2 linked regions of the Pontimicrobium sp. SW4 genome follow. The main gene of each other region encodes a partner of the protein of the gene in region 2 in a complex. Links are inferred from orthologs where the notes say so. Each region holds a gene or a part of one and is shown on either strand. Other genes may lie near its edges.

Region 1 (4,214 bases), 1.3 Mb from region 2 along the record:
ATGAAAAAGATAGGAGATTTAACAGCTGAACGTAGTGATGTAAAACCATTAAAAGAAGAAGCTTGGAAAGATGAAATAGGATTTCCAGAAAATCTTAAAGAAGAAGTGTTTATTAAACACCTAAAAGGACCTTTATTCTTTGGTTCTACAAGCGATTTCCAGCAACTCAGACTACAAATACCAGATACAGCATCCACAGTAATAATGAGGTTAGGGCGTATGCAATATATGGATCAATCAGGATTATATGCAATGGAAGATATGTTACAAGATTTAAAAGTTAAAGGAATAGAAGTGCTGTTTGTAAATTTATTAAAACAACCTCGATACATGATGGAGCGAATTGATATCATTCCAGATTTTATTCCAGAAGAACATATCTTTAAAGATTTCAACGACTGTGTAAGTTGGATTAAACAAAATATAAAAGACGTACATTAAAAATTAAAAAAAGAAAATCATGAAAAACATAGCAATTACAAAAGAAGTTCAAGACACATTAACGCCACAATCAGTATTAACTGATTTAATGGAAGGAAACAAAAGATTTACATCTGGAAATACTCAAAGTGTAGACAATAAAGCTTTGGTTGAACAAACAGTAGGAGGACAATTTCCAAAAGCTGTAGTACTATCTTGTATTGATTCTAGAGTACCAGTAGAAACGGTTTTAGATCAAGCAATTGGAGATGTTTTTGTAGCTCGTGTAGCTGGAAACTTTGAAAACACAGATATACTCGGAAGCATGGAGTATTCTTGTAAAGTTGCAGGAAGTAAATTAGTTTTTGTACTAGGTCATGAAGCTTGCGGTGCTGTAAAAGCAGCTTGCGATGGTGTAGAGTTAGGTAACATAACACATTTATTAAGTAACATTACTCCTGCAGTAAAACTATCTTCAGAAACAGTTGAAGGTGAAGCAAACTCATCTAACAACGATTTTGTTGCAGCAACTGTTGCCAACAATGTAAAACTTACTATAGACAGAATACGCGAGAGAAGTCCAATTCTAAAAGAAATGGAAGACAATGGAGAGATAACTATAGTTGGAGGTGTTTATATGCTATCTTCAGGAAAAGTAGAATTATTATAGACATGTAATGAGTAATAAAAAAAGCCGCTTATTAGCGGCTTTTTATTTATTTTTTTGAAGATGCTGTTTCTGCAGGCAATTCTTCTTTTATAATGTAAGGAAAAATCATAGGAGCTAATGATTCTACTGGTTTGTATAGTACAGAATTTTCTATGTTGTCAGCTTCTAAAAAGGGAATGGTTCTATTCATTTTGCTAAAAACCATCAATGCAATACTCAAAATCAGACCAATTTTTAACGCACCAAAAACACCACCAAGAAGTTTATTTAACATTCCTAAAGCAGCAAAATCTGCTAGCTTTGTCAATGCTTTTCCAGCTAGAGAAATAACTAATACAATTATTACAAAGGTTATGGCAAATGCAGTAATATTAATGGTTTGTTCGTTCCAATCTACTTTGGTTTCTAAAAAACCAGCAGCAAAATCACTAAAATGAATAGCACCAAACACACCAGCAATAAGTGCAACTAAAGAAGCAACTTCTACAAAAAGACCTTTTGAAAGTCCGCGAATTAGACCAAATAGAATTAGGGCTCCTAAAATGATATCTAAAATATTCATACAAATATGTGTTTTACAAACCTACATATTTTAAATTCAAAAAAAGAAATTAAAAGTGTGGTGTAATAATAACGATAGAGTTTCCTTAGTATTTTATATCTCTGTAACTTTGTGATTTAAAAATTAAAAAAGATTTTCGTTTTAACGAAAAATAAGTATGGCAAGAGACGAGCAGTTAAAGCAGCGATGGGAGTTAGTGGTTGATAAACTATCCACTCAGTTTGCTGATGGTGATCCTCTAGATTTGGATGCAGTTATCTATTTAATTGGTGTTCAGGAATTAGGACAGTTACATCGCAAATTCAAAAAAGATGAAAAACTCAACCTTATGCATATTGCTATTTGTAGATTGTTGGAACCTTATGGGTATTATACGTTTGATTATATAGATGAACAAGGTTGGCCACATTATATTATAAAGGAAGAATTACCAAATTTAAAAGCTGGCGAGCAAAGTGTTTTAATGAAAGAAGCCATTGTAAACTATTTTCTTCAAGCAGAGTTTATAACATAAGATTTGTTAAATTTGCTCATTATTTTGAAAGAGATATCATGATTGATAAGATTAAAGAGCTCATTGAGGAAGCAGAAGCATTTTCTGCTCAATCTATGGACGAAATAGAAGCATTCCGAATTAAGTATTTAGGAAAAAAAGGATTGCTTAACGATTATTTTGCTGAGTTTAAAAACGTGGCAAATGAACAAAAAAAAGAATTTGGGCAAGTCATTAACAAATTAAAAACGACTGCTCAAGAAAAAGTTACTGCTTTAAAAGAAGAGTTAGAAGGAAAAGACGAAACTCAAGGGAGTTTTGGAGATTTAACACGTCCTGGTGAACCTGTGCAAATTGGAGCGCGCCACCCTATTTCGTTAGTTAAGAATCAAATTATAGATATTTTTTCACGTATTGGATTCAACGTTAGTGAAGGTCCTGAAATTGAAGACGATTGGCATAACTTTACTGCATTGAACTTGCCAGAATATCATCCAGCACGTGATATGCAAGATACCTTTTTCATTCAAACGAATCCTGATATTTTGTTGCGTACACATACAAGTTCTGTGCAAGTACGTTATATGGAAAACAACAAACCTCCAATTCGTACCATTTCTCCAGGAAGAGTATACCGTAACGAAGCTATTTCGGCGCGTTCGCATTGCTTTTTCCATCAAGTAGAAGGATTATATATAGATAAAAATGTAAGCTTTGCGGATTTAAAACAAACACTGCAATACTTTACAACTGAAATGTTTGGAAAGTCTAAAATCAGGTTGCGTCCATCCTATTTTCCATTTACTGAACCAAGTGCTGAAGTGGATGTGTATTGGGGACTGGAAACCGAAATTGACTATCGCATCACCAAAGGAACAGGTTGGTTAGAAATTATGGGTTGTGGTATGGTAGACCCTAATGTGCTTATAAATTGTGGCATCGACCCTGAAGTATATTCTGGTTTTGCTTTTGGAATGGGAATTGACCGAATTGCGATGTTGTTACACCAAATAGGAGATATTCGTTTATTAAGCGAAAATGATGTACGATTCTTAGATCAATTCAAGTCGGCCTTATAATTTATTGTCATTACGAGGTTAATGTCATTCCGACCGTAGTGGAGGAATCTTTTTCTATGAACAAGATTAAAGCAGCACATAATTATTACGTTTATATTTTAACAAACAAAAACAAAACTGTTTTATATATAGGTGTAACAAATAATTTAAAGGAGCGGTTGTATTATCATAGTAACCCAGAAGCACATTCCAAATCATTTTCTCATAAGTATAATTGTAAATACTTAATCTATTTTGAGCATTTTTTTGAAATTGAAGAAGCAATTAAAAGAGAGAAACAACTTAAAAAATGGAATAGAGCTAAAAAAGAAAGGTTGATTAATTTTAAAAATCCTGATTGGACTTTTTTGAATGATGCTGTTTGAGATTTCTCGACAAGCTCGAAATGACAGTAACGAGTGTTTTTTCTCATCATTCTTAAGCATTGTCATTCCGACTGAAGTGGAGGAATCTCAGATTAATACGATTAGGGTTAATTAGATTGAAACAATAGATAGATTTCTGAACAAACACTTTTTGATAAAGAATTATGAAAAAAGATATCCAAATCCCAGAAGTATCAAATGTGTATGTAGCTGTTGTAAATGAGTACAACGACGTTTACAAAACTCACGATTGGAACGCGTATATCATTAATGATAAAGATGTTGCTCTAGAAATGGTGTTAATTGTAACTAGAGGTTATTCTGAAACAAAAACGACGTCTACCATGCGCCATAAATTAGAAAAATTACCAGCTAAAAGCTACGCTAAAATTGAACTTATGCAAGAAGATATTCTAGCATTAAACAATGAGTTTAAGGTGACGTTTTTTGAGAACAACAAAATGTTCGATAAAACCTATGTGTTTAGAAAAAACACGATTAATAAAAAGGTATTGCAACCAGTTCCTTTAATGGAAGTACGAGGTGTTTTGATGAGGTGATTTTGTTTAGTGCTTTGATATAAACTTTTTTAATTGTTTATATCTGTTGTTAAACTAAGTTCGAT
Region 2 (5,548 bases):
AATATAAAAGGCATTGCTTGATTATCTTGTGCTATTAAATTTCCTCTATAGGTACCAATTTCTAATGTTTTAGCTTCTTTTTCTTGGCACGCAAAAACAAACAACAAAACAATGCACCACAAACAATTTCTCATACCTAATAATTTGTTCAATAACTCGAATTAACAACAAATTTATTACAAAAAAAAGCATTACCGTAGTAATGCCTTCTATCTTTAGATTGATTATATCAATTAATTATTTTCTTTAACCAATATTTTTGATAATTGCTCTGTCTTTTCTTTCATTTTTTCTTTAGCCTTTTTAATTGCTTCTTCAAGGCTATTTATTTTGTTTTCGGCTTTTTTGATTCGCTCTTCTCTTTCTTTAATTTCGTCTTCGGTAAGTGACTTATCTTCCTTGGCCTTTTTAATACGCTCCATTGCTTGCTGAATTCTAGATTTCCCTCTTTTTATAAGCTCATCATTTTTTTCAAAACTTTCTTCATACTTTTTAACTTTAGCTTTCGCCTCAGCAGCACGAGCCAAACCAAATTCTCTACCTTTTAATTCACCTTTATTTTTTCCGTAAGCATTTCCTTTCGCTTTGTTTTCCTTTGCTTTGACTTCTTGATTAAGTTTCGCTTTGGCTTCTCTTTCCAATTTATCATCATCATCAAGATCTTCCTTCAATTCCTTTATATCCTCTTTTGCATCTCCCCTTAATTCTTTCATTTTTTCAAGAATAGCTTCACGTTCTTCATCAGTCGTAGCAGCCTTTAAGCGCTCACGCAACGCCTTCATATCTTCTCTTTTATCATCTCTTACTTCTTTAATATCTTCTTTTATCTCTTTCTCAATAGACTCCTTCTTTTGCTCTACTTTTGCTTTGGCAGCTTCAGATTTGCCTTGTGCACATATTTCTTGTTGTCCTACTAAAGTTAAAAAAGCGGCAGTAAGAACTATATATTTTAAATGTTTCATTTGTTTAAGTTTTTGTGTTTTAATTTTTTTTGATAGTTGTTTGCCATATATTTAGGCAGTATTATTAATCGAATTTGTATGATTAATTTACTATCTCTTTAATATCCTCTTCAAGTTCCTTAATAGCCTCTTCTAAATCTTTCACTCCATTTTCAATATCTTCAGCGATCTCTTCCATCTCACCTTCTATTGTTTCAATTTCATCAATGGCAGCAAGAGTTTCTTCCTCTTCCTTTTTTGTGTCTTTACAAGCTACAAAACCCAAAAGGAATATTATAGCGATTAATTTTGATACTGTTTTCATTCGTTTAATGTTTAAGTTAATATTATTTACTAATTAATATACGGTTATTATGCCAAAATAGATTATCCATATTTTTATTGATGCTCGAATATTATATCTTTGCGCAATAAATATTTAGGTTATAAATGAAGATTTCATACAATTGGTTAAAGCAATTCATTAACATAGATTGGAATGCCGAAAAAACTGGAGAATTACTAACAGATTTAGGTTTAGAAATTGAAGGTATTGAAAACTATCAATCCGTTAAAGGTGGACTAGAAGGCGTTGTTATTGGTGAGGTGCTAACTTGTGAGCAACATCCAAATGCTGATAGATTAAAAGTAACAACGGTTGATGTTGGTGGTGAAACTCCTTTACAAATTGTTTGTGGTGCACCCAATGTTGCCGCTGGACAAAAAGTCCCTGTAGCCACTATTGGCACGACTTTATATACTGCTGATGGCGAAGCTTGGACAATTAAAAAAGGTAAGATTCGTGGTGAAGAAAGCCACGGAATGATTTGTGCTGAAGATGAGCTTGGTCTTGGAGAATCTCACGATGGGATTATGATTCTTGATACTAAAATTAAAGTTGGTACACTAGCTGCTGATATTTTTAATGTTGAAAATGACCAAGTTTTTGAAATTGGATTGACACCAAATAGAGCTGATGCCATGAGTCATTTTGGTGTTGCACGCGATTTAAAAGCTGGATTGATTCAACAAGAAGTACATCTTGAATTAATTACACCTTCGGTAAGTGCATTTCATGTGGATAATCGTGCTCTTAAAATTGATGTAGACATTCAAGACAAACAAAGATCTCCTCGTTATTGTGGTGTGACTATTTCTGGATTAAACATTGGAGAATCTCCAAGTTGGTTGCAACATCGTTTAAAAGCTATTGGATTATCTCCAATTAATAATGTAGTAGATGCTACCAATTATGTGTTACATGAACTGGGGCAACCTTTACACGCCTTTGATGCCGATAAAATTAAAAACAAGAAAATCATTGTAAAAACACTTCCTGCAGGAACAAAATTTGTAACACTTGACGAGGTAGAACGCGAATTACATGCCGAGGATTTAATGATTTGTGATGGTGAAGAAAATCCAATGTGTATTGCTGGTGTTTTTGGAGGTATTCATTCTGGTGTTACCAAAGAAACCACAAGTATCTTTTTAGAGAGTGCTTATTTTGATCCTGTATCAATTAGAAAATCAGCTAAACGTCATGGGTTAAATACGGACGCTTCTTTTAGATTTGAAAGAGGTATCGATCCAAATATTACAGAATATGCCTTAAAACGTGCCGCTTTATTAATTACTGAAATTGCTGGAGGCGAAATAACAAGTGATGTAATTGATGAATATAAAATTAAAATTGAAGATTTTCAAGTACGATTAAGCTTTGAAAATGCCAAAAATTTAATTGGCGAAGAAATTCCGCGCGAAATTATCAAACGTATCTTAATGTCATTAGACATCACTATCAATAATGTTACAGAAACTGGTTTAGGATTAACCGTTCCTGCTTATAGAAACGATGTACAACGTGAAGCCGATATTATTGAAGAAATTTTACGTGTATATGGTTACAACAATATTGGTATAACTGAAAAATTAAATGCTTCTATTTCAAATTCTTCAAGATTTGAAGATCACAAAGTGCAAAACGTAGTTGGTAATCAGTTAGTTTCTCAGGGGTTTTATGAAATTATGGCTAATTCTTTAACCACGCCTAATTACGCCAAATTAAGTGAGCAGTTAAAAGAAGAACATAATGTAACTATGTTGAATCCTCTAAGCACAGATTTATCTGTATTAAGACAATCATTATTATTCTCTGGTCTAGAAGCTATTGCTCATAATATTAATAGAAGGCAAACAAGCTTAAAATTATTTGAGTTTGGAAAAACATATCATAATTATAATGACACTCGCGAAGAACATAAACACTTATCATTATTAATAACTGGAAGCAAAAATGCCGAACGTTGGAATGCCGAAAGCAAATCAAGTGATTTCTTTTACTTAAAAGGAAGTGTGGATGCAGTAATAAGTAGATTAGGTATTTCTAGAGCTAGAACGTCTCCAATAAAAAATGATGTGTTTAGTGAAGGTTTAAGCTTAAGTTTAGGAAAAACTAAATTAGTAGACTACGGAATTGTAAAGAAATCGATTTTAAAAACGTTTGGTATTTCGCAAGACGTACTATTTGCCGATTTTAATTGGGACAACATTCTTGAAGTGGCCAAACGCAATACAATTACCTTTAAAGATATACCTAAATACCCTGAGGTTCGTCGTGATTTTGCTTTGTTATTAGATGAATCTGTTTCATTTGATGATATCCATAAAATTGCAAATCAATCTGAAAAGCAGTTGCTGAAAAATGTGAATTTGTTTGATGTCTACGAAGGCAAAAACCTTCCAAAAGGCAAAAAGAGTTATGCTGTTAGTTTTATGTTGCAAGACGAACACAAAACACTTACTGACAAGCAGATTGACAAAATCATGAGCAAACTGCAAGCTAATTTTGAAAAGCAGCTTGGAGCTGAGTTGCGTTAAAATGAATCGGTCATTAATAATATTCTTTCTGTTGTTTAGCAATTATTGGTCAATAATTGTTGCCCAAGATAAAATTGAAATATCTAAAGACAGTCTAAATACTTGGCAAACTTTTAAATATGATACTAATGCTTCATGGAGAAGTATAAAGCATGCAGTTACAAGACCATTACATTGGAAAGGTAAAGATTATGCTAAATTTGGTGGGATGGTATTGGGAACTGTAATAATATCTGCAACAGATAGAGAAACCAGTAATTTTTTTAGACAACAGGACGATAGTTTTCCTCAACCAATACAAGAATTTGGTTTTTACTTCGCTAGTCCACAAAACTATTTAATGGCAAATGCTGGCCTTTATGGTTTTGGTTTATTAACAAAGAATGAGCAAATAAGAAAAACTAGTGTTTTAATTATTTCTTCATCGATAACTGCTGGTTATTTACAAATTTTTGCGCGAACAGCTTTTGGTCGTGCTCGCCCTTTTTCAGGTGACACCCCTTACACTTTTAAGCCATTTGCTGGTAACGAAGACTATTTATCATTCCCATCAGGACATACGGTTCTTGGAATTACTATGGCACATTCTATTGCTAAGCAATTTGATAACACCTGGACGAAAATTGGAATTTACTTTATTGGTAGTATTCCTGCCTTAACACGTTTAATGGATGGTGCTCATTGGTTAAGCGACGTTGCTTTTGGAGCTGCTCTATCTATAGTTGTGGTTGATAGTATTGATAAATTCTTATTTAATTCGGAATCCTATGACTATCCAAAAAAACAAAAAGCAATAACTTGGAATTTTAGATTCAGTAGAAATCAAATTGGTTTTGTAGGAACTTTTTAGAAAAAGGCACTTTGTTCATGAACAACCGAACAAAGCACCTTCTAATCTTAAAAAAATAAACTAAACACTTACAACTTCTGGGAAATCAATTGGTACTCTAGTGATGCCATGAATGTAATTAGTAAATGTAATATCTACTATTACAGATACCATATCTATCAAAGCCTTTTCGGTGTAACCTAAATCGAAAAACTTATCAATATTACTTTCTAATGGCTTTCCTCTGTTCTCAACAATATCAGCAGCTAGAGTTGTTAAAACTAATAGCTTTTCATTACTACTGTTTAAAGTTCTTAATGCTATAGCATCTTCATCGTTAAACCCATTCATTTTTGCAATGGCTGTATGAGCTGCCAAACAATAATCACAACCATTCACTTCAGAAACTACTAAACGAATCGCTTCTAGCTCTTTCATTGAAAAACTTCCTTTCCCAGCTCGATTAGTTGTTTCCATGTGTAACTCTAAACTATCTGAAGAATATCCTGTTACTGCGTAGATATTTGGCAACATTCCTATTTTGCTTTTGATGTTATCAAATATGACCTTAGATTTATTATCTACTTGATCTCTTGTTGGGACATGTATTTCTTTCATAGCAATATTAATTATGAGTTTTACTTAGTTTTGACCAATTCTTATTTGCCACAGATACTAATTTTGCATGGTTATTTTCTCCCAACCAAAGCTGCTGAGCATCTAATTCTAAATTGTATAGATATAAAAAGTACTCATCATCTTTTACAATAAACTTGTTTGGGTCTGGTCTAAACTTTGCTCCTGCATACACACCAAAAGCGCAGAAACCACCATATTGAGGTACATATCGCTCAGGATTCTTTTCAAATGTTGCTTTTTGTTCTGCAGATGTAAAATA

Evidence for each region. The genes of interacting proteins can lie anywhere in the genome.
Region 1: the proteins of pheT (region 2) and pheS are in contact, whole or in part, in a crystal structure (PDB 6P24), measured with the Escherichia coli proteins. The link is inferred for Pontimicrobium sp. SW4 from one-to-one orthologs.

The regions. Positions count from the first base shown.
Region 1 is NZ_CP157199.1:3,237,293-3,241,506, forward strand. Bases 1,266-4,214 are described here. They hold pheS (phenylalanine--tRNA ligase subunit alpha), read left to right. Parts: upstream 1,266-2,204; coding sequence 2,205-3,224; downstream 3,225-4,214. Other genes in these bases: ABGB03_RS14860 (CvpA family protein), read right to left, coding at 1,266-1,652; ABGB03_RS14865 (hypothetical protein), read left to right, coding at 1,810-2,166; ABGB03_RS14875 (GIY-YIG nuclease family protein), read left to right, coding at 3,281-3,589; ABGB03_RS14880 (hypothetical protein), read left to right, coding at 3,754-4,149. Outside these bases: ABGB03_RS14850 (SulP family inorganic anion transporter), read left to right, coding at 1-441; ABGB03_RS14855 (carbonic anhydrase family protein), read left to right, coding at 461-1,090; more of ABGB03_RS14860, read right to left, coding at 1,137-1,265.
Region 2 is NZ_CP157199.1:1,894,422-1,899,969, forward strand. What follows is about bases 1,090-4,106. They hold pheT (phenylalanine--tRNA ligase subunit beta), read left to right. Parts: upstream 1,090-1,391; coding sequence 1,392-3,821; downstream 3,822-4,106. Other genes in these bases: ABGB03_RS08840 (hypothetical protein), read right to left, coding at 1,090-1,266; ABGB03_RS08850 (phosphatase PAP2 family protein), read left to right, coding at 3,823-4,106. In the rest of the region: ABGB03_RS08830 (TlpA disulfide reductase family protein), read right to left, coding at 1-152; ABGB03_RS08835 (hypothetical protein), read right to left, coding at 234-962; more of ABGB03_RS08840, read right to left, coding at 1,045-1,089; more of ABGB03_RS08850, read left to right, coding at 4,107-4,671; ABGB03_RS08855 (carboxymuconolactone decarboxylase family protein), read right to left, coding at 4,732-5,268; ABGB03_RS08860 (YHS domain-containing (seleno)protein), read right to left, coding at 5,276-5,548.